Regions from separate parts of the Paenibacillus sp. FSL H7-0442 genome, predicted to be linked through region 2. Evidence: riboswitches for the same ligand, from Rfam matches in the RefSeq annotation. Region 2 holds a riboswitch; each other region holds the start of a gene.
What was found. Region 2 has a riboswitch for cobalamin ahead of MHH57_RS06825 (cobalamin-binding protein). Riboswitches for the same ligand answer to the same signal wherever they lie in the genome.
Positions count from the first base shown of each region.

Region 1: it holds a riboswitch for cobalamin, as region 2 does, so the genes downstream of both, cobJ (precorrin-3B C(17)-methyltransferase) here and MHH57_RS06825 (cobalamin-binding protein) in region 2, are expected to answer to the same signal.
Region 3: it holds a riboswitch for cobalamin, as region 2 does, so the genes downstream of both, MHH57_RS24725 (ABC transporter substrate-binding protein) here and MHH57_RS06825 (cobalamin-binding protein) in region 2, are expected to answer to the same signal.
Region 4: it holds a riboswitch for cobalamin, as region 2 does, so the genes downstream of both, metE (5-methyltetrahydropteroyltriglutamate--homocysteine S-methyltransferase) here and MHH57_RS06825 (cobalamin-binding protein) in region 2, are expected to answer to the same signal.

Region 1 covers NZ_CP151963.1:5,339,154-5,345,238, reverse strand. Annotated here, with positions in the region: gene MHH57_RS23600 (hypothetical protein) at 1-221, shown strand, start outside; gene MHH57_RS23605 (Ger(x)C family spore germination protein) at 1-4, shown strand, start outside; gene MHH57_RS23595 (endospore germination permease) at 264-1,418, shown strand; gene MHH57_RS23590 (uroporphyrinogen-III synthase) at 1,520-2,371, shown strand; gene MHH57_RS23585 (TIGR00730 family Rossman fold protein) at 2,573-3,127, shown strand; cobalamin riboswitch at 3,184-3,371, shown strand; gene cobJ (precorrin-3B C(17)-methyltransferase) at 3,682-5,478, shown strand; gene MHH57_RS23575 (sirohydrochlorin chelatase) at 5,571-6,085, shown strand, end outside.
Region 2 covers NZ_CP151963.1:1,501,463-1,507,547, forward strand. Annotated here, with positions in the region: gene cbiB (adenosylcobinamide-phosphate synthase CbiB) at 1-919, shown strand, start outside; gene MHH57_RS06820 (histidine phosphatase family protein) at 969-1,721, shown strand; cobalamin riboswitch at 1,844-2,036, shown strand; gene MHH57_RS06825 (cobalamin-binding protein) at 2,243-3,250, shown strand; gene MHH57_RS06830 (iron ABC transporter permease) at 3,247-4,293, shown strand; gene MHH57_RS06835 (ABC transporter ATP-binding protein) at 4,290-5,123, shown strand; gene cobT (nicotinate-nucleotide--dimethylbenzimidazole phosphoribosyltransferase) at 5,167-6,085, shown strand, end outside.
Region 3 covers NZ_CP151963.1:5,589,420-5,595,504, reverse strand. Annotated here, with positions in the region: gene MHH57_RS24735 (xanthine phosphoribosyltransferase) at 1-160, shown strand, start outside; gene MHH57_RS24730 (nucleobase:cation symporter-2 family protein) at 154-1,461, shown strand; cobalamin riboswitch at 2,217-2,417, shown strand; gene MHH57_RS24725 (ABC transporter substrate-binding protein) at 2,634-4,211, shown strand; gene nikB (nickel ABC transporter permease) at 4,227-5,156, shown strand; gene MHH57_RS24715 (ABC transporter permease subunit) at 5,171-5,986, shown strand; gene MHH57_RS24710 (ATP-binding cassette domain-containing protein) at 5,986-6,085, shown strand, end outside.
Region 4 covers NZ_CP151963.1:5,366,571-5,372,655, forward strand. Annotated here, with positions in the region: gene MHH57_RS23705 (AbrB/MazE/SpoVT family DNA-binding domain-containing protein) at 20-490, shown strand; gene MHH57_RS23710 (anaerobic ribonucleoside triphosphate reductase) at 784-2,733, shown strand; gene nrdG (anaerobic ribonucleoside-triphosphate reductase activating protein) at 2,730-3,227, shown strand; cobalamin riboswitch at 3,407-3,603, shown strand; gene metE (5-methyltetrahydropteroyltriglutamate--homocysteine S-methyltransferase) at 3,763-6,081, shown strand.

The DNA of each region.
Region 1 (6,085 bases), 1.9 Mb from region 2:
ATAAAGTATTTCTGTTACCTTTGGTGCTGGCTATGCTCTTCATGTATCTGATTGACCGTAAAAATATTAACAATGCACCAGCCATCAATCGTTGGGTCTCTCGAGTATTGTATGTTATTAGCATTGGTATCTGGATTTACGGAACATCAACGAAGAGCACCGTTTATGTGGCTACATGGCTGACCCGTTTTATTGACATGTGGCTCCCCCCTACGTTGTAAATCGTGTATTGGATGCCTGCGGATAAAAGGAGGATGACCTGTATGAAACAGTTCACAACCAGACAAATCGTACTGCTGGGTGTATTGATGGAGGTCGGTATTACCCTTATACATGCTCCGGCGCAGGCAGCGGATCACGCGAATCAGCATGCCTACTGGACCTGTATAATTGCGGCTATCGTGCTATGCTTGCCGATCTGGGCGATGTTGAAACTCAAGCGTCGTTTTCCTGACCAGGATCTAATGCAGGCGATGGTGAGCTCTCATCCTGTGCTGGGACGTATGCTGCTTGCAGTCTACCTTATTTTATTCCTGATCATTTTTGCACGGGATTTGAGAATTATCACAGATTTAGTGGAGGTTGTGCTTTTGCCGCTGACTCCGATTGTGGTCACTTCTCTTATTGTGCTGTTAACTCTGGTATTTATGGCCAAAGGCGGAATAAGCACCATCGTGAATATGGCCGAGATTTTTTTGCCGATGTTGATTTTGACGCTGTTGACCATGCCACTTTTTTTTGGGCGTAATATGGATTTTTCGATGCTGAGACCCTACTTACATCCAGAAGTAGAGGGAGTGATCAAGGGCAGCTGGCGCATGCTGGGATATATGGCCGATATCCTGATGGTTCCCTTTGTGATTTCTGGAAAGAGTTATAATGGACGTAGTGCGTGGTATGGGCATTTGCTCGGAACCGCTTTTCTGATCATGCTGGTGTTGCAGTCGGAGTTGGTTATTGGTGTTCCTATCTTGTCACGGCTGTTCTATCCATCGTATGAACTGGTGCGTCAATTGCAGCTAACGGACTTTCTGGATCGGTTCGACTTGTTCGTGGCAGCACTGACCGTACCCACCTTTCTTACGAAGATCGGAATTGATCTGTACGTTACCAGTTTGGCGGTAAAGCGTATGTTCTCCCATGCCTGGGGGAGTCTGATGGTTTGGCCCGTAGGTTTGTTAGGTTATGTCTGTTCGTTTATGCTGTTCTCCAACATCGTGCAAGTTTTTGATTTCAGCCGGGAGTGGACCGCGGTGATGATCATTTTTTTTGTACTTATGCCCTTGGTACTATGGATGTTGCTCCGACCCAAATCTAAAGGGAAAGGCGGAGATGATAAGGCATCTAACGGAGAGCGGGATAGCAGTAGTCAGCTAGAAAGCCGGCAGGGAGACAGAACAGGACACACCCACTTATAAGATTCCTGTATTCATCGAAAAAGTAATTCTTATTTGTCTTTTACCCCTCTGATTGTATACTTGGTAGAAAGAAATACGACTTCTACTAGGGAGGAAACAGAATGGCACAACGCATGGCAGGTAAGAGAGTCGCTCTTGCTGGTCCCCGTAAAGCAGACGAAATGGCGCTGCTAGTTGTGAAGATGGGAGGGGAGCCAGTACATCGTCCGGCCCAGGGCACTGTTTTTCTAGATGATATCGAGCTGCGCAACGCTGTTGTATCGTGGGTAAAGAACCCTCCGGACTGGTACATCTTCACGACAGGCATGGGGCTGGATGCCCTGTTCGATATGGCAGAGGATATGGGTGTGGCTGAGCAGATTATAGAGTTGCTGCAATCTTCCAACATTGCAGCGCGGGGCTACAAGACGGTCAATGGACTCAAAAAGCGTGGCTTTACGCCAGCAGTACGAGACGAGGACGGAAGTTTGATCGGATTGACAGGAGCTTTCGCCCCATACGATCTGAAGGGGAAGGAAGTGCTGTTGCAGCTGCATGGCGATCCAGCCCCACGGTTGGTAAAATGGCTGGACGAGCAGGGGGCAGTGACCCGCCAGGTACTTCCTTATAAGCATATCCCACCCGAGGAAGCAAAATTGCAGGCGTTACTGGAGGATGTTATCCATCGTAATGTTGATGCCGTTACATTCACGAGTGGTCCGCAAATTCGATTTTTGGCCCAATATGCCAGAGAGCAAAATCGAATTGAGGATTTACTGGAAGCTTTTCGTGAGGATGTGATTGCTGTATCCGTAGGGAAGGTGACTGCACAGTCCATTGTGGAAGAAGGGATTGATCGAGTCGTGTTTCCAACCGAAGAGCGCATGGGCGCGATGATGGTGGAGCTGGGCAAATATTTTGAACATAACGATTCGGTGCATGGCTGTGGTCTGAAGATCATGAATGGTCATTGAAATGAGATCAAAATTATAAATGCAGATGCTAAAAAATGAACTTATATTTCGGGATACAGAGTAAAATAAAGATAAGGGCCTACGAGGTCTTTATCTTTTTTTGTTGGACATGCATCGACAAAGATTTTTGTTATAGCGAAAATGTTTATCTAATATAATGAATAAGTTTCGATGCTACTTAGGACAGGAGCTGAGACGTTAATGAATTCTATTTGCGTATTTGCCGGGTCCAGACCTGGACATTTATCGGTATATGTTGAGGCAGCAGGCAAACTGGGAGAAGCCATGGCTCGCCATCATATCCGTCTGATCTATGGCGGCTCTAGCAGGGGGCTAATGGGAGAGGTGGCAGATGGAATGCTGTCGGGTGACGGTCAGGTCACTGGCATTATGCCCACCCTGTTATTTGATGCAGAGATCATTCATCGGGGAGTTACCGAATTTATTGAGGTAGCAAGCATGCATGAGCGTAAAGCGGCAATGAGCGAGATGGCCGATGCTTTTATTGCCCTTCCGGGTGGTTTGGGAACCTTTGAAGAGCTGTTCGAGGTACTATGCTGGGCGCAAATCGGCATTCATCGCAAGCCCATTGGGCTGCTGAATGTGAATGGATATTTTGACCCGTTAGTAGAAATGGTGCGTCATAGTGTGCAAGAGGGGTTTACCGGGAGTGAGCATCCAGCGCTACTGAGCATCTCCGCAGACCCGGACGAATTGCTACATATGTTAAAAAATAAAGCACAGAACTTGAAATAAAGCTTTTTTCGTGCTTGCACAACTGATTGAGGCAAGGTTATGATAAGACCCATAATCAAATAGCGGACAGACAAGGTGCCTTTGCGGTTGAGCAAAGGGTAACAGGGAATCGGGTGCAAATCCCGAGCGGTCCCGCCACTGTAAGGAAGAGGATTTTTTTAATTGGTCACTCGTGAAAAACGGGGAAGACGAAAGAATCCGTTGATGCCAAGCCAGGAGACCTACCTTGATCTGTATGCACCGTTAACCTTCGCGGAGAGGATGGGTGTACGAAATCAGGAAATCAGGCACACGTTGCTTTTTCCATGTTGGCTAGAGGGTTGCGTGGATATGAACGTGCAGCAGCGTTTGAAGCGTAAACAGACAGATGGAAAACAACGGCAGGCTGGAGGAAGACAAATCGTGTCTTCTTACGCTGTTTGTTCGTCTGATGAGAGATACGTACATAGAAACCCCATCCGGGCAGGATGGGGTTTTTTTAAGTTACACGATGTGCATAAATCATTGAAATAGATAGGATAGCTGCCCTGAAAAGGATGAATAGGAGGAGTACGATGAGCCCATTAGGAAAATTGTTGGTGATTGGATTTGGACCAGGAGATATGGAACATATCACAAAACGGGCGCTGGATGCGCTGGACGAAAGTGAGGTCATTATCGGCTACAATACCTACGTTGATTTGATCCGTCCGCTGTTGAACGGACAGGAGATTGTACGCACAGGGATGACAGAGGAAGTGAGCCGTGCGCAGGAGGCGGTTCGCCAAGCAGAGATGGGCAAGAAGGTAGCTGTCATTTCCAGTGGAGATGCGGGAGTCTATGGTATGGCAGGGCTGGTGTACGAAGTGCTGATGCAAAAAGGCTGGCGACGCGAGGGCGGGGTTGAGGTAGAAGTCGTACCGGGGATCTCGGCTATACAGTCCTGTGCTTCACTGTTGGGGGCGCCAGTGATGCATGATGCGTGCACGATTAGTCTGAGTGATCATCTGACCCCGTGGGAAACGATCGTAAAGCGTGTAGAAGCTGCGGCTTCGGCTGATTTTGTGATTGCATTATACAACCCGCGCAGTGGTCGGCGTACCCGCCAGATTGTGGAGACGCAGTCCATTTTGCTGCGTTACCGTGATCCGCAGACTCCGGTTGGGCTAGTGAAGAGCGCTTATCGTGAACGTCAGCAAGTTATTGTAACGACGCTGGAAGATATGCTGAACCATGACATCGGGATGCTGACGACTGTAATCATCGGCAATTCCTCGACGACGGTGTATGACGGTTTGATCGTGACTCCGCGCGGATATCAGCGCAAATACACGTTGGATGCGACCGAGCAGGCGCTCAAGCCGCATCAGCGTCTCCGCACGGAAGCGGAGCCGTGGTCGCTGGGAGCGCAAGAGGGTACACCGCAGGCAGGAGCAGCCCCGACTACGCCCGCTGGACCCTCCGCGAGCGGCGCTGCGGTTGCCACGCAGGCACGCCCGCAAGTGATGGCTGTCGTGCAGGCAACGACTGCTGTGCAAACCGGCGCAGCCCCGGCATCGCTGGCGGCAGAGGCGCTAAGCCGCCTCGCTATCGGCGGTAAGCTGCCTGGCGAAGCCAACGCTCGCTGGAGCGGGCAAGCGCCTGCCGCCAAGAGCACCGCCGGAACGTCGGCGGTGGCCGGAGCAGGGGCCGCGGCCGGGATGGCGACAGGCGGCTTTGGCAAGCCTGCGCTGTTTGAGGTGGGTGTTTCCCCGGGTGTGGGAAACAAGAAATTCACCGCTCGCCAGATGGCGCTGCTCGCCGAGGTAGCGGGTGATGATGGCGAGCTGGAATACACGCCGGATCATCAGATCGTGCTGCGCGTGCCGTGTGCAGACCCCGAGGAACTGGTCGGGCGGCTGCGGGATGAACGATTCATTGTCATGCCGGTTGGCGATGTGTTTAAGGTAAAGGCGTGCGACTTCTGCAATATGGAGAAGGATGACGCTGTGCCTGTGGCTGAGCATTTACAGGTTGTACTTGGTGGATTACAGGCACCCAAGGAAACGAGCATTGCTTTGAACGGATGCGGTATGGCCTGCTATGGAGCCGTACTAGAGGATATCGGAATCGTCTATCGCAAGGGTGGGTACGATCTCTTCCTCGGTGGCAAAAAATTCGGCCGCAATGCTCATGCCGCTCAGCCTGTAGCGGAAGGAATTCCGGGTGATCAAATTACGGACATCGTGGAGAACGTCATCGCTGAATATAAGGAAAAAGGGCATCCGAATGAGCGTTTTCATAAATTTTTTAAGCGTGTAGGTGTCGTTGCGGGGTTCCGGCATGAAGATGCACCAGTAACGGTAGAAGTGAATGCGGTTTGTGGTGATTAATGGACTGAAGGCCTGATGAACGGGATACAAGCATATATATAAAATAGGGCGTCATGCAGGCTATCCCTATTCAAGAGGAGGAAACAACAGCAGTGGATGCAATATTGTTGGTTGGACATGGAAGTCGGGACCCGGAGGGGAACCAGGAACTGCTGGAATTTGCACAGGCAGTGGCAGATCGGGTACCGGATATGTGCGTGGAAACCTGTTTCTTGGAGCTGGCACGTCCCAGCATTGCTGATGGGATGCAAACTTGTGTGGAGAAAGGGGCGACGCGTGTCGTTCTTATTCCGATTATTTTGTTCGCAGCGGTACATGCCAAAATTGATATTCCGATGGCTATTGACCGGGCAAAGGCGAAATATCCGCAGGTGGAATTTGTATACGGACGTCCGATTGGTGTTCACGAGAAAATCGTCAGCATTCTGCAAAGTCGCTTGAAAGAGGCCCGGCCGGTTGCAGTTCCAGCGGGGATGATTAGCGCTGTCGAGGCATCTGTCGAGGTACCTGACGAGGAAACGGCGGTACTTGTATTAGGACGCGGAAGTAGCGATCCAGATGCGAACAGTGACTTTTTCAAAATCACCCGTATGCTGTGGGAGAAGCT
Region 2 (6,085 bases):
TGATCCGAGGTGGTTGCCGCATCCAGTCATCGGTATGGGACATGCCATTTCGGCATTGGAAAAATTGATTCGCCGCCAGGTCCGAAGTGACCGGGGGCTGAAACGTGCGGGTATACTGCTTCCACTCATTGTGGCGGGAGGCTCCTTTGCGCTCGCCTGGGCGCTGTTGCAATTGCTTGCCTGGATTCATCCGTGGTTATCTGTCGGCGCAGAAATAGTGCTGATTGCGACCACGATTGCTTCCAAAGGACTAAAGGATGCAGGAATGGCAGTCTACCGAGCGTTGCAGGCGGATGACCTGGCTGCGGCACGGCGGGAGCTGGGCATGATAGTCGGGCGGGATACGCAGCAACTTGATGAGCCTGAGATTGTACGCGGTACGGTTGAAACGGTCGCTGAAAATATCGTGGACGCGATTATTTCCCCGCTTTTTTATGCCTTGATCGGGGGAGCACCCTTGGCGCTGGCTTATCGTGCTGTGAATACGCTCGATTCCATGGTTGGCTACAAAAATGAAAAGTATCTGCATTTAGGCTGGGCTTCAGCACGTCTAGATGATGTGGCTAACTACATTCCAGCACGCCTGACAGCGGCAATGCTTGTGATAGCGGCGTGGATGTACAAACGAGATGCTGCAAGAAGCTGGCGCACAGTCAAGCGAGACGCTCGTCTGCACCCAAGTCCGAACAGTGGCTTCCCGGAATCGGCTGTTGCTGGTGCATTGGGGATTCGTCTTGGAGGATATAATGTGTATCATGGCGTGCGCTCCTTTCGTGCATACATGGGGGATTGGATACGACCGCTAGAGTCGAAAGATATACGGCATACGATCCAGCTGATGTTCGCCGTGTCCAGTATGTTTGTAGGATTGTGTTTGTTAGGAGCCGCAGGTTGTTTTGCCTTGGGATGGGTGCGGTGAGGGTGAGGAGTGACACACTGAATAATGATCGAGCAGGAAGTGACATTTCTTGAAACAAGATATAGCAGCAAAAAGGACAGTAGAATACGCACAAAGACCGAACTCACAGGAGGATAAGGTGCCGTATGATGCTAAAGAAGATCTGCATTGGGATATGGAGCTCGTGTTAGTTCGTCACGGCACAACCTTATGGAACAAGGAACGTCGATATCTGGGACACTCCGACTTAGGTTTGCTACCGGGGGCAGAGCAGGAATTAAAGCCTTTGCAGGAAAAATTGCAAGGTCAGTCCTTTGCTCGAATCTATTGCAGCGACTTAATGCGATGTCGCCAGACCTTGCAGATCATTGTGCCGGAATCAGAGTTGACGTCTGGGCGTTCCCTATCTACTATGCCTCCTATGATGGAACCATGTCTGCGAGAGCTTCATTTTGGCGAGTGGGATGGAAAAACGTATGACATGCTCAAGGATGTGTCGTTGTATCGGGCTTGGATTGATGAGCCGCAACGGATCACCCCACCTGGTGGAGAGTCTTGGACAGATTTTGTAAATCGTCTGCGCAAATTTCTTGACTCTCTGTATGAATGGCGTGTTGCTATGGAAGTTCAACCCATGGATTTGACTGCTACGTCGCCCTCTGTTTTGGTCGTTACGCATGGTGGCGTAATTCGTCAGCTAGCTTGCATGCTGATACCGGGCCATGATTTTTGGAGTCTGAATCCGAAGCCGGGAGAAGCATTAAGGATTCAATTGAGGCTGGCAGGACCGCACAATTACATAGCGGAAATGCTTCCTCATTAGGTTAGACACCAGCGGATAAAGAGGCTGTTTGGGTTGTAAGCCGCCTCATTTTAACCTATAATCATCAAGTAAAAGAACGGCTTGACTACCACTACATCAAATATCCAGCAGACGAGGTCGGCGCAGCGTGATGAAACTATGGTTTCCCTCCCTGCGCTGTTAAAAGGGAAGTCGGTGTGAATCCGGCGCGGTCCCGCCACTGTAAATGGAAACATGCCCGTTAGTCCTCTTTATATGTTACTAAGCATATGAAAGAATTTCAGGACATGTATTTTACCATAAGTCAGGATACCTGCCCGTCCGCCTGTCACCATAATCCTTCGAGGAAAGGATGACGTGTTCGCAGTGACTGTCCATGCGGAAAGAAGCTGCCGCCTGCGCACGATCTGCGCTAACGTGACCCCTGTGTCCTGATATGAGGATGCGGGGGTTTTTGATAGGAAAAGAAGGCTAGATTTAGAAGATATCTGATGATGTTCAAGTAACGCTCTTAACGATTTATTTATGAAGGGGTGCAAATCATGGCAGGAAAAAAAATAAAGGTGTGGACAACAGGTCTATTGGCTCTGATTTTGGCAGTTGTGCTGAGTGCATGTGGCGCTAATGGAAAAAATGCAGAAAATAAAGAGGGTCAGGCTTCTTCACAGCAGCCGGGACAGGCAGTAAACGCACAAGAGCCTCCGGGCAAAACGGTTTACCCGCTCACAGTTAAAGATGCAACAGGACAGGAATTTACATTCAAAAAAGCGCCGGATAAAATCGTTTCCGTCTCCCCGGCAGAAACCGAGGCGTTGTTCGCCATTGGGCTGGATAAGGAAATTGTCGGCGTCTCCGACTACTCTGATTACCCGGAAGCAGCTACGAAAAAGCCTAAAGTGGGCGGTATTATGAAACCGAACGAAGAGGCGATCATTGCTGCGAACCCGGAAGTCGTTTTTGCAGGGATATCACTTAGTGAACAGGCTACGACCAAGCTGCGCGACATGGGAATTATGATTTTTAAAACGGAACCGAAGACAGTGGAAGATGTCATGGCTAACATCGAATTGTATGGGAAAATCACCGATCATCAGAGAGAAGCAAGAGCGGTGACTGACAAGATGAGAGCAGATGTAGCAGAAGTAAAAGAAGGAATTAAAAATATCGGTAAAGGGCAGAAGCTGCGGGTATACGTCGAGTTTTCACCAGGCTGGACAGTGGGTAAAGGCGAGTTTATGGACGAGCTGATTACGTTGGCGGGCGGCGAAAATGTAGGTGCCACGCAGAAGGGGTGGTACCAAATCAGTGAGGAAAATATTATTGCTGCGAACCCTGACGTGATTTTGTACAGCAAAAGTGTCAAGGACGACAAAACGGGCCAGACGCTCGGTGATATCATTAAAGCTCGCAGTGGATGGGATCAAATATCGGCTGTTCGCCACAACCGGGTGTTTGCCGTGGATGATAATTTGATCAGTCGTCCGGGTCCACGCGTAACGGAAGGTCTCAAGGAAGTGGCCAAGGGCGTGTATCCTGAAATTTTCAAATGAACCGTAAACTGATCGGCTTTGGAGGGACAGGTCTTGTCCTGCTGTTGCTGACGCTGCTGCTCTGTCTTGGCATCGGCTCGGCCAAGCTTCCGGTCAGCCAAATCACGGGCATTCTGGTTAACCACCTACCGTGGTTAGGCGATACGTTTACACCGGATTGGAATACATCCTCAGAGCAGATTATTTTGAAGGTCAGATTGCCACGAGTGTTACTGGGAATGTTGGTAGGAGCAGCGCTGGCGCTGGCGGGAGCCGGATTTCAGGGTGTGCTGCGTAATCCTTTGGCTGATCCGTATACACTGGGGGTATCCTCGGGGGCTTCGGTAGGAGCGGCAGTACTGATTTATTGGGGCCTTCAATTTTCATTTGTTGGCATATGGACGCTGCCGCTAGTGGCATTTACGACCGGAATGCTTACGCTGTGGATGGTGCTGACGTTGGCACGGGAAGGTGGGAAAATTCCGACACAAAGTCTCATTTTGTCGGGTGTGGTGATGCAATCCTTTCTGGGAGCGGTTGTTTCCTTTCTGACAGCCATGTCGAAGGAGACGGTCAATGAAATATTGTACTGGACGATGGGAAGTCTTAGTCTGCGCGGTTGGTCATATACAGGAATCCTTTTACCTTATGTGGTCATAGGGCTGGTATTTCTATGGAACCGGGCACGTGTGCTGAATATTTTGGCTTTGGGTGAACGTCAGGCGGCGCACATGGGAGTTCATGTAGATGCGACGAAGCTATCTGTTCTGATTATTTCCACGCTGCTGACAGCAGCCGCTGTCTCGGTGTGTGGCGTGATTGGCTTTGTTGGACTCGTTGTACCGCATATCATTCGTCTGGTGACAGGTCCTGATTACCGTATGATTGTTCCATTATCTGCGCTCGGCGGAGCTGTTTTTATGGCTTGGGCAGATACGGCGGCTCGCACATTGTTAGCCCCCACAGAAATTCCTCTGGGCGTGATGACGGCCTTTGTTGGGGCACCGTTCTTCGCATATCTCCTGTACCGAAACAAGAAGCTGCGCAGGGGGGGACTGCTGTGACAGAACAAAGTGAATCACAGAAGGTGCGTGATCGGGCATTAGAGGTAGTGGGTCTGACACGTGCCTATGGAGAGTTCCATGCTTTAAAAAATATAAGCTGGAGCGTCGACGAAGGAACTTGGTGGGGGATTATTGGTCCGAACGGCAGTGGAAAATCGACCTTGTTGCATTTGCTTTCCGGTGTAGATCAGCCAACTTCGGGAAACGTTCATATCTATGGCAAAAAGGTCGGTAGCTACAGCAGGAAAGAGCTTTCCCGACTCATAGCCGTACTCCAACAGGAAGGGCTTCCTCCCGTGGGATACACCGTCAGGGAAGTCGTAGAAATGGGACGTTTTCCCCATCAGGACTGGCTAGGCAGGGAAAAGGGTGTTGATGTGGAGGCGATCGCGGATCGCGTGCTGGAGCGATTGGGTCTTACCACGCTGGCGGACAGAGCATTAGACCGTTTGAGTGGGGGACAGCGACAGCGTGTAGCTTTGGCAAAAGTAATGGTGCAGGAGCCACGAATATTGCTGCTGGACGAGCCTACGACCTATCTGGACTTGCGCTATCAGCTTGAATTTATGGAACTGCTGGCAGATTGGCGCCAAGAAACGGGTGTGACGATCATTGCGGTCTTGCATGATCTTAACTTGACAGCCCAATTTTGCGAAGATTTGCTTGTACTCAAGGATGGAATGGTTGAAGGATTGGGAGCTTCATCGAAGTTATTAACTGAGGATCGGATTCGACGAGTATACGGTGTTGAGCCTGTGATGCTTCCGCATCCTGATAGCGGTGTGCCGCAGCTCTTGCTGCGCAGGAGCGCTTCGGATACAGCAGATTAAATAAACGATGAAACACACTTAAAAAGAGCAGGGAGTGGAAGGTATGAACGACAAGCTGCGTCAGCTGATCGATAGCATTGCCCAGCCGGATGGGGTGGCGGCCTCGGCAGCTTCAGCCCATTTGGACCAATTAACAAAGCCACCGGGAAGTCTTGGAAAGTTGGAAAGTGTGGTCATTCAGCTAGCAGGAATTACAGGAGTGGATAAGCCTGAATTCGATCGTAAAACGGTTATGGTCATGGCTGCGGATCACGGGGTGTGTGAAGAGGGAGTCAGTGCCTTTCCGGCTGAGGTTACACAGCAAATGCTGTATAACATGCTGTCAGGTGGCGCAGCAATTAATGTGCTGGCACGCCATGCGGGCGCAGATGTCAAGGTGGTAGATGTTGGCGTGAATGCGGATGTCGCTCACGCGAATCTGGTGGACCGAAAGGTACGCATGGGTACTTCGAATATAGCTAAAGGGCCAGCGATGCTGCGTACGGAAGCGGAACAGGCGATTTTGGCCGGAGCTGGAGCTGTAATAGAAGCGGTCAAAGGTGGCACACGGCTATTCGTTACTGGAGAGCTGGGCATCGGGAATACCACAGCCAGCGCTGCGGTCGTATGTGCTCTTACCGGGCTAGAGCCGGAAGTTATCGTAGGCCGGGGAACGGGTGTAAATATGGCTGGGCTTACCCGCAAAATAGCGGTTGTCTGCCGCGCATTGGACGTGAACCAGCCAGATGCAAATGATGCGCTCGACGTGCTCACTAAGGTCGGCGGTCTGGAGATTGCCGCCTTGGCAGGAGTTATCCTCGGCGCAGCCGCACATCGCTGTCCAGTCGTGTTGGACGGCTTTATTTCCGGCGCAGCTGCCCTCGCAGCGCGTGCACTTGCGCCTGCAAGCGCTGCGTACATGCTCGCTTCGCACGCCTCGGACGAGCGCGGGCACGCGGCGGTGCTCCGCGAGCTCAAGCTGG
Region 3 (6,085 bases), 1.7 Mb from region 2:
GATTGAGAAGAGCTTCCAGGAAGGCCGTGGACTGTTGGAGCAAAGAGGCATCGCCGTACGTTCTCTTGCGCGTATCGCTTCCATGGCACCAGGCGAGGTCCATTTTATAGAGGAAGCTGGCGCAGTAATTGCTCCTGTTAAGGAGAATGTGGGATGTTAAGTAAACAAAAGTTATTCGCACTGGGCTTCCAGCATGTCATGGCGATGTACGCTGGAGCGATTGCTGTTCCTCTGATTGTAGGGGGAGCATTGCACCTGACGCCAGCCCAGATGGCCTATCTGGTGGCTGCCGATCTGTTCACTTGTGGGATTGCTACGTTATTGCAGATTATGGGCACACGTTTTTTTGGTAGTAGACTGCCTGTCATTTTAGGCTGTACGTTTACGGCAGTAGGCCCCATTATCGCGATTGCTTCGACCTCGAATTTGGCGACAGCGTACGGTGCCATTATTTTGTCTGGTATATTCGTGGTGCTTGCGGCACCGCTGTATGGCAAGCTGCTACGCTTTTTCCCGACGGTCGTTACGGGTTCGGTCGTTACGATTATCGGTCTATCTCTTATTCCGGTGGCGATGAACAATGTAGCAGGGGGCCAGGGCAGTTCAGACTTTGGACAGCCACGTAATTTGCTGTTGGCGCTGGTTACTTTGCTGGTTATTTTGCTTGTGAATCGGTTGGCAAAAGGCTTTATGCGCTCGATTTCCGTGCTCATCGGTCTGTTTGCAGGCACGGTGGTTGCTTATGCGATGGGAATGGTGCATTTTGCTCCCGTGGCCGATGCGTCATGGGTGAGTGTTGCGCAGCCGTTTTATTTTGGTAAGCCAGAGTTTAGCATTATGGCGGTATGTACAATGATTATTGTCAATATTGTCAGCATGGTCGAGTCTACGGGCGTTTATCTGGCAGTAGGCAAAGCGATTGATCAGAAGGTGGAGCAAAAGCAGATCGTCAATGGACTTCGTTCGGAAGGACTTGCGATTATGCTTGGGGGTATTTTTAACGCGTTTCCTTATACAGCTTTTTCGCAAAATGTTGGCCTGATCTCACTCACACGCGTCAAATCGCGGAACGTTATTTTTGCTGCGGGCGGTATCATGGTTGTTCTCGGTTTGCTGCCTAAGCTGGCTGCCTTAACGACAGTGATTCCTAACGCTGTGCTAGGCGGGGCGATGATCGTCATGTTCGGCTCGGTTGCTGCATCAGGCATGTCTATTTTGTCAGAAGTGGATCTGCGGAAGGAAAGCAATCTGCTGATCGCAGCATGCAGTATTGCTGTGGGCCTAGGCTCTGCCGTTCTGCCACAAATGTTCGACCAGCTGCCGAGCTTTGCCAAAATGCTGCTGCAAAATGGTATCGTTTCGGGCTCGATTACAGCGATTGTCTTGAACATCGTTTTGACGAGAAAACAAGGGGAATCGGTCAAAAGCGTGACGGTTCAGGAGGTTCCACAGAAGGTTTGATGATTAGAAATAAATAAAGATAGCCGGAGAGAGGACGTATGCCTCTTTTCCGGCTGTTTGGCATGGGGTTATCCAGATAGTATATCCCCTTGCTGTCTGGGGATATATAGATAAACTGCGGAATGAAATGGGTAGCTCTAATTTGGTGCGTTTTCCAGTTTACTTACTAGAAGAATTTGCTAGAGCAGCGGGCGATATCATGGTATAATTTACCTTATGGATTTTGAATAGTGGTGGATGTTTTCGGACCACGGTGCAGCTTCCCGAAAGGGGGTGAAGCCGATGGTCAACCTTGTGTCGTGCTACGATGTGTTGCGTTGGATGGTTACGTTACTAAGCCTGGCGTTTAGTATTCGTAAACTTTATCGCTGGCTACGTCGAAAATTTCGGAACAAGCGAAAACCCACCGCGTAATTAGGTTGGCCCCTAACGGTGGGTTTCGTTTGCATTGACATTTAGTTATGCAGCGCGCCGTGGTGGTGATCCACAGCCTTTCAAGTCCTAAGAGTCTTTGCCGTTGGCGCGGCGAAGACTCTTTTTAGTATACGGACACGGTGGTTTACTCTATACCTAATTTTAACACTTCAATTGCGTGCACGCAATTGGAGGTTATGTCTTGTTTCTACCTTATCGTTCAAATTTAAATTATTGTGCAGCCTTTATTGACAAGCCTGTGACAACAAAATAAGATCGTAATGAAAAGAAATAAAGGAAGAAAACAGGTGTGAGCCGGACAACTCTATGTATGGGGTTTCGTAGAGACGATGTACATAGTTGTTGAGCATGTTCACTTAAAAGGGAAGTTCGGTTGATTCCGACACGGGCCCGCCACTGTATACAGGCATCAGCAGGATACTGCTGGAGCTTTCAGAACAGCCACTGGAATTGTGAAGAACCGGGAAGGCCTGAAAGATACGCCTGGAGTCAGGAGACCTGCCTGTTTTGACATCACTGTCAGACCCACGGGATGCTGGGGAGGTGGTTAGGCGTGCTGCATACGGAATGTCTGAAACCGATCTGATCCCTTCTATGTTTTTGGAGTTGGCTTCGAGGTGAGTTCTGACATTTTATATTGAAGGCATTTCTGACTGCTAATTAAGTGGTCTGGAATGCTTTTTTCGCGTTTTGCGTTAGTTTTATGCGGTTTTACAAGATAGAGGGGGATTCATCGAATGATTAGCAATCGTAGCAGGCGTTCATGGTTGATATGTACAGGGGTGATGCTGCTGGCAGTTATGGCTCTTTCGGGATGTGCCAGCAATAGGACGTCGGATAGCTCCGGCAAGGGTGAAAACGCGTCAGCACAACAAACAGCGACAGATAAAAAGCTGGTAATGGCGTATACATGGAAACCGTCAGGCGTTGACCCGCATGGAGATAATAGCTGGGATGTGATGCGATCCGGTGCAGGTGAGACACTGGTACGTTTGAATGAAAAGCTGGAGCCTGTCGCTTGGCTGGCAAAGGAGTGGAAGCAGGATAGCCCTACAGTTTGGACGTTCAGCTTGCAGGATAAAGTCACTTTTCATAATGGAAAAGGTATGGATGCAGCAAGTGTAAAAGCGTCTTTGTTACGCTCTATTGAGAAAAGCCATCTGGCGAAGGATTTACTGAATGTGAAGTCCATTGATGTAAGCGGCCCGCTGGCCTTGAAGATCACGACAAACCAGCCGAATGCGGCGTTGGTGTCTAATCTAGCTGATCCATCGACGATTGTACTGGATGTGGCATCGATGAAAGATGAACAGAGTTACCCAGCGATGACAGGCGCCTTTAAAATCAAAGCGTTCAACAAGGACCAATCGTTGGTCGTAGAGCGTTATGACGGATACTGGGGCGAGAAGGCACGATTGGCTGAAGCGACGATGAAGTTCATTACGGACGGGAATTCGCGCCTGATGGCACTGCAATCCGGTGAGGTGGACGTAGCGACGGATATTCCGGTTGATAACGCAGAGGTACTGAAAAAGAACGACAGGCTACAAGTGCTGTCGGCTCCGTCCTTGCGCACCCATATGATCGTGTACAATATGGAATCGCCAGTATTCAAGGATGCGGCGAACCGTAAGGTGGTGGACAGCCTGATTCCACGCGCATCGATTGTGAGCGCCGTCATGAGGGGCTTCGGTACGGAGGCAAGCAGCCCGTTCCCGAGCATTCTTCCCTTCGGTAAAGTTGAGCGTAAAGCGCTGGACGGAACGGCAGAGCAACTGTTGACGAAGGATGGCTGGCAGAAGGACGCCCAAGGGACATGGACTAAGCAAGGCAAGCCGTTCGAGGTTACGCTGCTGACTTTCCCTCAGCGTCCGGAGCTCTCTGTGATGTCTGAGGTCATCCAAAGCCAATTGCTGAAAGAGGGAATCCAGGTCAAGATTCGCAAGGTGGAAAATATTGACGAGGCGTTGACCAAAAACGATTGGGATTTTGCTATGTACAGTATGCTTACTGCTCATACAGGAGAGCCGCAATATTTTATGGACATGTTTTATTCTTCGAAAAGCGAAGCCAATGTAAGCCGTTATAGTTCCAAACCGCTAGAGAGTATTCTTAACAGCTTGAAGCTGGCGAAGGATACAGCGCAGCGTAATGCTGTGACACTACAAGCGCTGGATATCATCAATACGGATTTGCCACAGTCGTTCATTGTGCATCCTGATAATGTGTTTGGCGTGAAAAAAGGGGTGGAGGGTTTTACACCCCATCCGATCGAGTATTACTACATTACAGCGCAATCCGATATTGCGGAATAACGAGCTGCGTATCCTATGATTCGTTTTATACTGGAACGTGTGGCGCAGCTGCTCATTATTGTATTCGTTGTATCCACGCTGACTTTTGTACTGATGCGGCTGGCCCCTGGAGACCCTGCTACCATTTTGCTCACCGCGCATAATATCCCTGCCTCTGAGGAGGCGTTGACGACGCTACGAAAGGAACTGGGCTTAAACGAACCGCTTCATATTCAATATGTGAACTGGCTGCGGGATGTGTTCACAGGGCATTGGGGCACTTCGTATGTATCCAAGGAGTCGGTGCTAGCCGAACTGTGGAACAGACTTCCTGCTACTGTGGAGCTAGCTGCTGCGGGCTTCGCCGTCATGACGGTGCTTACGCTGGGGCTGGGGCTGGCTGCCTCGCTAAAAATCAGCGGCCCACTGGATCGTCTGGGCAGGCTGTTCGCCCTGCTGGGATCGTCGATCCCCTCTTTTTGGTTTGGTTTTCTGTTGATCTATCTATTCTCCGTTCGCTTGGGCTGGCTCCCATCCATGGGAAGGGAGGGCTGGACACATCTAGTGCTCCCAGCGCTGACTCTTGGCGCAGGTTTGGGAGCTGTGCAAGCACGCGTACTGCGCGCTCAAATGCTGGAGCTGGGTGACCGGAATTTTGTGAAAGCAGCGAAGGCTCGAGGCTTTTCACGTTTGCATATCCTGTTTTTTGAGATATTTAGGCATGCGGTTCTGCCTATAATTACACTGCTAGGTACCAATCTATCATTTATGCTGGCAGGTAATGTGATTGTAGAGACCATTTTTTCATGGCCGGGGTTGGGCAAGTATTTTATAGATGCGATTACACAGCGAGATTATCCGGTGATTCAGGGGTATGTTATTTTTGCCGTATTTTTAATTGTAGGAGTTCAGTGTTTGGTGGATGTGGTCCAGACGGCGATAGATCCGAGGCTGCGTTTGCGTTAAGGAGGAAGCTGAAAATGAAAAAGATACGGCTTTCCTTTCAAGGGAGTTTGCTGGCAGGAGGCGTACTGTTTGGTCTGATCGTGCTGCTTGGGTTATTGGCTCCATGGGTCGCTCCTCATGATCCTCTCCAAGTGGACCTTTTGAACCGTCTGGCACCACCCAGCCGGAAATATCCTTTCGGTACGGATCATCTGGGCCGGGATGTGCTATCACGGCTAATTTACGGGATTCGGATGAGCGTGCTAATCGCATGTGCGATTACTGTAGCTACGTTGTGCTTCAGTCTGCCTATAGGGTTGCTTATTGGTTATGTGCGCGGACGCGTGGACCAGCTGGTTATGCGAGGAATCGACGGGGTACTGGCTTTTCCTGATATTATTTTAACGGTGGCGATTGTCGGTATTTTGGGTCCGGGTTTTGTTAACATGACCCTTGCCATTATTGCGGTACGGTGGGCGGGCTATGTCCGATATATCCGTAGTCTGGTTCAAAAAGCCTGTCAGGAGGACTACGTTCGGTATGCCCGTTTATCCGGCAATTCACACGTACGTATACTGAGCCGTTATGTATTGCCACAAGCGTTGCCGCAATTGTTGGTTTATGCGGTATGGGATATCGGACGCGTGGTGCTGATGATCGCTGGGCTGTCCTTTCTTGGACTGGGGGTACAGCCGCCTAAGCCAGAGTGGGGCGTGATGCTGCATGATGCCACCTCATATTTTCAGGTGGCTCCGCATGTCATGATTTTCCCAGGCTTGGCGATTATGCTATTCGTACTTGCCTGCCAGCTTTTGGGTGACCGCTTTTCGGAAAAGGAGGCGGCCAAATAGTGGAGGATCAAACAGCCCTTGGGGGCAAGGATACGATAGAACAAGTGGCAGGTCGAAAACCGTTGTTACACGTGGAACATTTGGAAATCTGCCGCACAG
Region 4 (6,085 bases), 1.9 Mb from region 2:
ATTGAAGGAGGAAGCGCTGATGAAAAATACCGGAATGACAAGGCCCCTGGATCAATTGGGGCGAATTGTACTCCCTAAGGAAATGCGCACCACAATGGATATCAATATCGGTGATTCGCTTGAATTCTTCGTAGATGAAGAAGGATTTGTATTAAGAAAATACACGGGTGTCTCCTGCAAATTTTGCGGCGCGGTGGATCACTTAACTTATTTTCGGGACAGCTTTATCTGCGCTGATTGCATTCAATTATTAAAGACCGATGAAAATGTGCATGCCACAAGCAATGATGCTATCCAGGCTCAAGAACATACCCAGCCGATCCGAAACAACACAACGTGGCAGCCCAAGCAATCCAGAGTGCAGCAAGGTGAAATGGTAAAAAAGCTTCGCAAGCTAATTCAGGATCACCCGAACCTGCCACAAAAAGTGTATGCAGAAATGCTCGATATCTCCCAAGGCCGGGTGTCCCAGTTGAAAAAGCTACTCTAAACCTTCTAAATCTATATCCCAAAATCATACACAATGTACCGACGACCCTATTCATTTTTTTGTCACAACTTCGATTGCCAGGTATAGAGTAAGGCGCATATCTACGGATGTGCCCCTTACTCTATACCTGGCTTTTTCGTGTCGGCCGCTCTTGCTAATGTGACAATAGTCACATACTCCCGATGTATACGTATATACAATATATAGATCGAAACAATTGGTTATCACTAGATATCATCAATATGTTGTTTTTGTGAAAAATATATATATTTTACTATATGGAGGGTTTTACGATGAAGGTGCTGGAGGAACATCAATTATACGACATCGGCGAGCGGGTCATTGGGGCACAAGATCTGGACATGCTGCGGGAGAATGCAAATTTGAATGGAGAATCGTTCAGCGGCAAAATGAGCAAGCTTGGGTCCGAGTATGCCAAATGGTATGCGCGCCTGCGGGTACTTCCGCCTGAACTGACGAACGCGATTGATCACGGATATGTATATGTTCACGATTTGGACCAATACGCACTCGGAACTACGAATTGTATCTTTATCCCTTTTGGCCGGTTACTACAAGACGGATTCAATACAGGCAATGGCTCTGTACGCACACCGCAAACGATTATGTCCGCCATGGCACTAGTTGCCATAATATTCCAGTCTCAGCAAAATAGCCAATTCGGAGGTGTCTCCGCCAATAAAATAGATTGGGACCTTGCCCCATACGTTGCCCGGTCCTTCCGCAAGCATCTGCGCAAGGGACTTCGGCTGTTCGAGGAAGAGATAGAATCTAGTCTGACTGACGATGAACTACATATGGCCAATCCCCATTTGCAAGAAGCCTGCCCTCGTTCATACGCATTCGCTCGCGAAGAGACGGAGACGGAAACCCGACAGGCTGCTGAATCGCTCATTCATAACCTGAACACCATGAGCAGTCGCGCGGGTGGACAGATTCCATTCACTTCACTGAATTACGGAATGTGCACGTCTGCTGAGGGACGGCTTGTTACTCAATCGCTGCTGGAGGCCACGATTCGCGGCTTGGGTAGCGGGGAAACTCCTATTTTTCCACAGCATATTTTCCAATGCAAAGAGGGAATCAATCAGGCAGAAGGCGACGTCAATTATGATTTGTTCTTACGGGCGGTAGAATGCTCTAGCAGACGGATGTATCCCAATTTTGTGAATGTGGATGCCACCTTCAACCTGCCTTTTTACCGTGCTGATGACCCGGATACCATTATAGCGACAATGGGTTGCCGTACCCGCACCATTTCTGACCGTTTCGGTAGAAATCGGCAGAGTGGTAAGGGAAATCTCTCTTTCAATACCATTAATCTGGTGCGGCTTGGCATTGAGTATGGTATTTGCACAGGCAAACGCCTGACACCTGACCGTGATCGCTTTGATGCGAGACTAGAAGAAGTTATGCGCATTGCGGTGGATGGCCTAATCCATCGCTATCAAATCCAGACCAGCCAGCCGGCCAAAGCCTCGGACTTTATGATGCGCGAAGGGGTATGGGAAGGTGGAGAACAACTAGAGCCAGATGATAAGGTGGGAAGCATACTAAAACACGGTACGCTTTCGATCGGATTCATCGGACTGGCTGAGTGCATGAAGGCACTATACGGAAAACACCACGGGGAGGATGATTTCGTATACCGCGAGGCACAGCGAATCATCACTTCTATGCGCGTGTATTGCGATCGAATGAGTGAATATCACAATTTGAATATTACATTGTTCGCTACGCCTGCCGAAGGTCTGTCGGGCAAGTTCACCTTGCTGGATCAACGTGATTTCGGGATTATTCCTGAGGTAAATGATCGAGAATATTACACGAATTCTTTTCATATTCCCGTGTATTACACGCTCCCGGCTGCTCGTAAAATCAGCTTGGAAGCTCCGTTCCATAACCTATGCAACGCTGGTGCGATATCATACATTGAGCTGGACGGTAATGCGCGGAATAACCCGGATGCGTTTCTTAAAATTGTTCAATACGCGCTGCATCAGAATATCGGCTACTTCTCCATCAACCATCCGGTGGATCGTTGTACAGAATGCGGTTATGAAGGGATTATCGGGACAAGCTGCCCCCAATGTGGCACAGATGAGGAGCACACACACTTTCAGCGCTTACGTCGGGTAACCGGATATCTGACAGGGGATTATACCGTTCGCTTTAATGCTGCAAAACAGGCAGAAGTTCGAGACCGGGTGAAACATAAGTGAATTTGTGTGGCTACATTCCGGAATCTCTGAACGAAGGATACGGCCTGCGCACCGTCGTGTTCATTAGCGGTTGCCGTCATGCCTGTCCCGGATGCTTTAATCCAGCGTCGTGGAGCTTCCGTGCAGGTGAGCCATTCACACCCCAACGACAACAGGAAGTCATTCGTGACATCATGGATAATCCGTTGTTGGATGGACTGACTCTCTGCGGGGGAGACCCGTTTTTCTCAGCAGCAGAATGCTCGCAATTTGTGCGCGACTTCCGTGCGGCCTGTCCCGACCGAACCGTGTGGGCTTACACTGGCTTTGTCTATGAAGATCTACTCACAGATCAGGAGCGACAAGAGCTAGCACTTTTGTGCGATGTGATTGTGGATGGTCGCTTTGTAGAACAGCAAAAGGACCTGACCCTTCCCTTCCGGGGCAGCCGCAATCAGCGTCTAGTAGATGTAAAAGCCAGCATTCAGGCAGGTTACACCGTTTCATTGACTTAAGGCGAAGGTTACTCGGCAAATGCTATATCTAATCTAGGACAAGTCTCCATCATGGATGAGGCTTGTCTTTTTTTGCATATCCCTAACAGATTCCATTGCAGTTTCTATTGCGCATCCTGCAAGTTTCACTTATGATGGTGAACAAGTATACGAGTGCATAATTATTCGTCATACCTTAACCGCATAGCTTGGAGATAGGTGTCTGTTCTATTCAGATCAGGCTTAAAAGGGAAGCCGGTGCAAATCCGGCACGGTCCCGCCACTGTAAACGGGGAACTTTCAGCTGTTCATACAACCACTGGTCGACAGACCGGGAAGGGATGCTGAGAGTCATGATCCGTAAGTCAGGAGACCTGCCTATTTTAACAACATCGCAAGTACCTACGGAAGATAGGGAGGTGTTAAGAGCAGTCACCGTATTTTTGATTTTTTAATCACGGAGGCATTCTTTCCCCTACTTATTTTTAACTCTGGGGGAAGAATGCCTTTTTTGGTACGTAAAAATAAAACAGACACCCACTAGGAGGAAAAGTACATGTCCGTCATTGAATGGCCTGAATTGTCCGGCTTAATTAGCAGTAATCTGGGATATCCGCGTATCGGCGAAAACCGGGAATGGAAGAAAGCACTGGAACGCTTCTGGAACGGCAGTATTAGCGAAAGCGAACTGCAAACGGAGATGAAAAGACTACGGTTGGAGCATCTGAGCAAGCAGCGTGACAAGGGGATTGATCGCATTCCTGTCGGAGACTTCTCCTATTATGATCACATGCTGGATACATCTGTGATGTTTGGCCTGATACCCGAACGGTTCAACCATCGTCCCGCAGGTCCGATTCCTCTGTCCGTGTATTTCGGGATCGCTCGTGGACAAAAGGGAGCAACCGCCAGTGAAATGACCAAATGGATGAACACCAATTATCACTACATCGTTCCCGAATTGGCAAACGCAGTCCCGGTGTTCACTGAAAATAAACCTTTACGGGCTTATCGTGAAGCAAAACAAGAGCTAGGCATTGATGGGAAACCGGTCCTCATCGGCCCCTATTCATTCGTTACCCTTTCCAAAGGCTATGATCGCAAGGAGCTTGCTTCTATTATAAGAACCTTCCTGCCTTTATACACCCGTGTCCTGTCTGAACTAGCAGCAGAAGGTGTTCAGTGGGTCCAAATCGATGAACCTGTCCTGACCACCTCATTCCCAGTAGAGGATCTGGACATTATTCAGGAAGTCTATGAAGCTTTGGCCCAAGCTGCGCCCTCTTTAAATATAATGCTGCAAACTTACTTTGGCAGCCTGGACCATTATGAGCGTCTGTCCGCACTTCCGGTACAGGGACTGGGTCTTGATTTTGTGTATGATGATGGCGAAAATCTCCAGCATATATTGCAGCATGGTTTCCCTAAAGGAAAAACGCTGGGCGCTGGGGTCATTGACGGGCGCAATATATGGCGCAGCGACCTTAACGCTGTGGCTACCCTGCTGGGTCAGTTAGCAGAACAGACCACTGCCGAGCAGCTTATCGTACAGCCATCATGCAGTCTGCTGCATGTGCCAGTCAGTCTGGAAGCAGAGCACAAGCTGGATCGAGAACTGGTGCAAGCGCTGGCTTTTGCCGATGAAAAGCTTGAGGAAATCGCCGTCCTGACGGCTGCACTTGGCAAACACGATCCATCCGCACTCACCAAGCTTGGACAAAGTGCAGATGCGGTAGCCCGTTTCAACAGCTCAGCGGCACGCGTACAAACAGCTGACGATCTGGCTGACTTGCTGGCAAAGGAGCCTCTAACACGCAGCGTTCCTTTCGCCGAGCGTCGTGAGATTCAGCAAAATAAGCTGAAGTTGCCTCCACTGCCTACGACGACCATTGGTAGCTTCCCGCAAACCGCCGAGATCCGCAAGGCCCGCCTGCACTATCGCAAAGGAGAATGGTCTGCCGAGCAATACCGGACGTTCATCCAACAGCAAATCAAGGAATGGATTGATATTCAGGAGGACATTGGCATTGACGTGCTTGTACACGGGGAATTTGAGCGGACCGATATGGTTGAATTTTTTGGCGAAAAGCTGAATGGCTTTGCTTTTACACAAAACGGATGGGTGCAGTCCTACGGCTCCCGCTGTGTCAAACCGCCGATTATATACGGAGACGTCTCCTTCGATCAGCCCATGACTGTGGAAGAAACGGCATTCGCTCAATCGTTAACTTCCAAGCCTGTTAAGGGAATGCTTACAGGCCCTGTGACCATTTTGAACTGGTCTTTTGAACGTAATGATATTCCGCGTAGCCAAGTTGCTTTACAATTGGCTCTGGCATTACGGGCAGAGGTAGAGGCACTGGAACAAGCGGGCATCAGCATGATTCAGGTCGATGAACCCGCAATTCGTGAAGGGCTTCCGCTGAAAAAAGAACAACAGCAAGCCTATCTGGATTGGGCAGTTCAAGCCTTCCTTGTGACCACGGCCACCGTTGAACCTGCGACCCAAATCCATACGCATATGTGCTATTCCGAATTTCAGCATATGATTCAGTCCATCTCCGACATGGATGCCGACGTTATATCTATTGAAACTTCGCGAAGCCACGGAGAACTGATTGTCAGCTTTGAAGATCAGGTATACGACAAAGGCATCGGTCTGGGCGTGTACGATATCCACAGTCCGCGCATCCCCGATGTATCTGAAATGCTAAGCATGATCCAGCGTGCCCTGCGCGTACTGCCATCAGATTTGTTCTGGGTTAATCCGGATTGTGGTCTGAAAACCCGCACCAAAGAGGAATCTGTCGCCGCCTTGCGACAAATGGTACAAGCGGCTCAAGCAGCCCGGGCTGCTTTGGCTGTATCCAACTAATTTT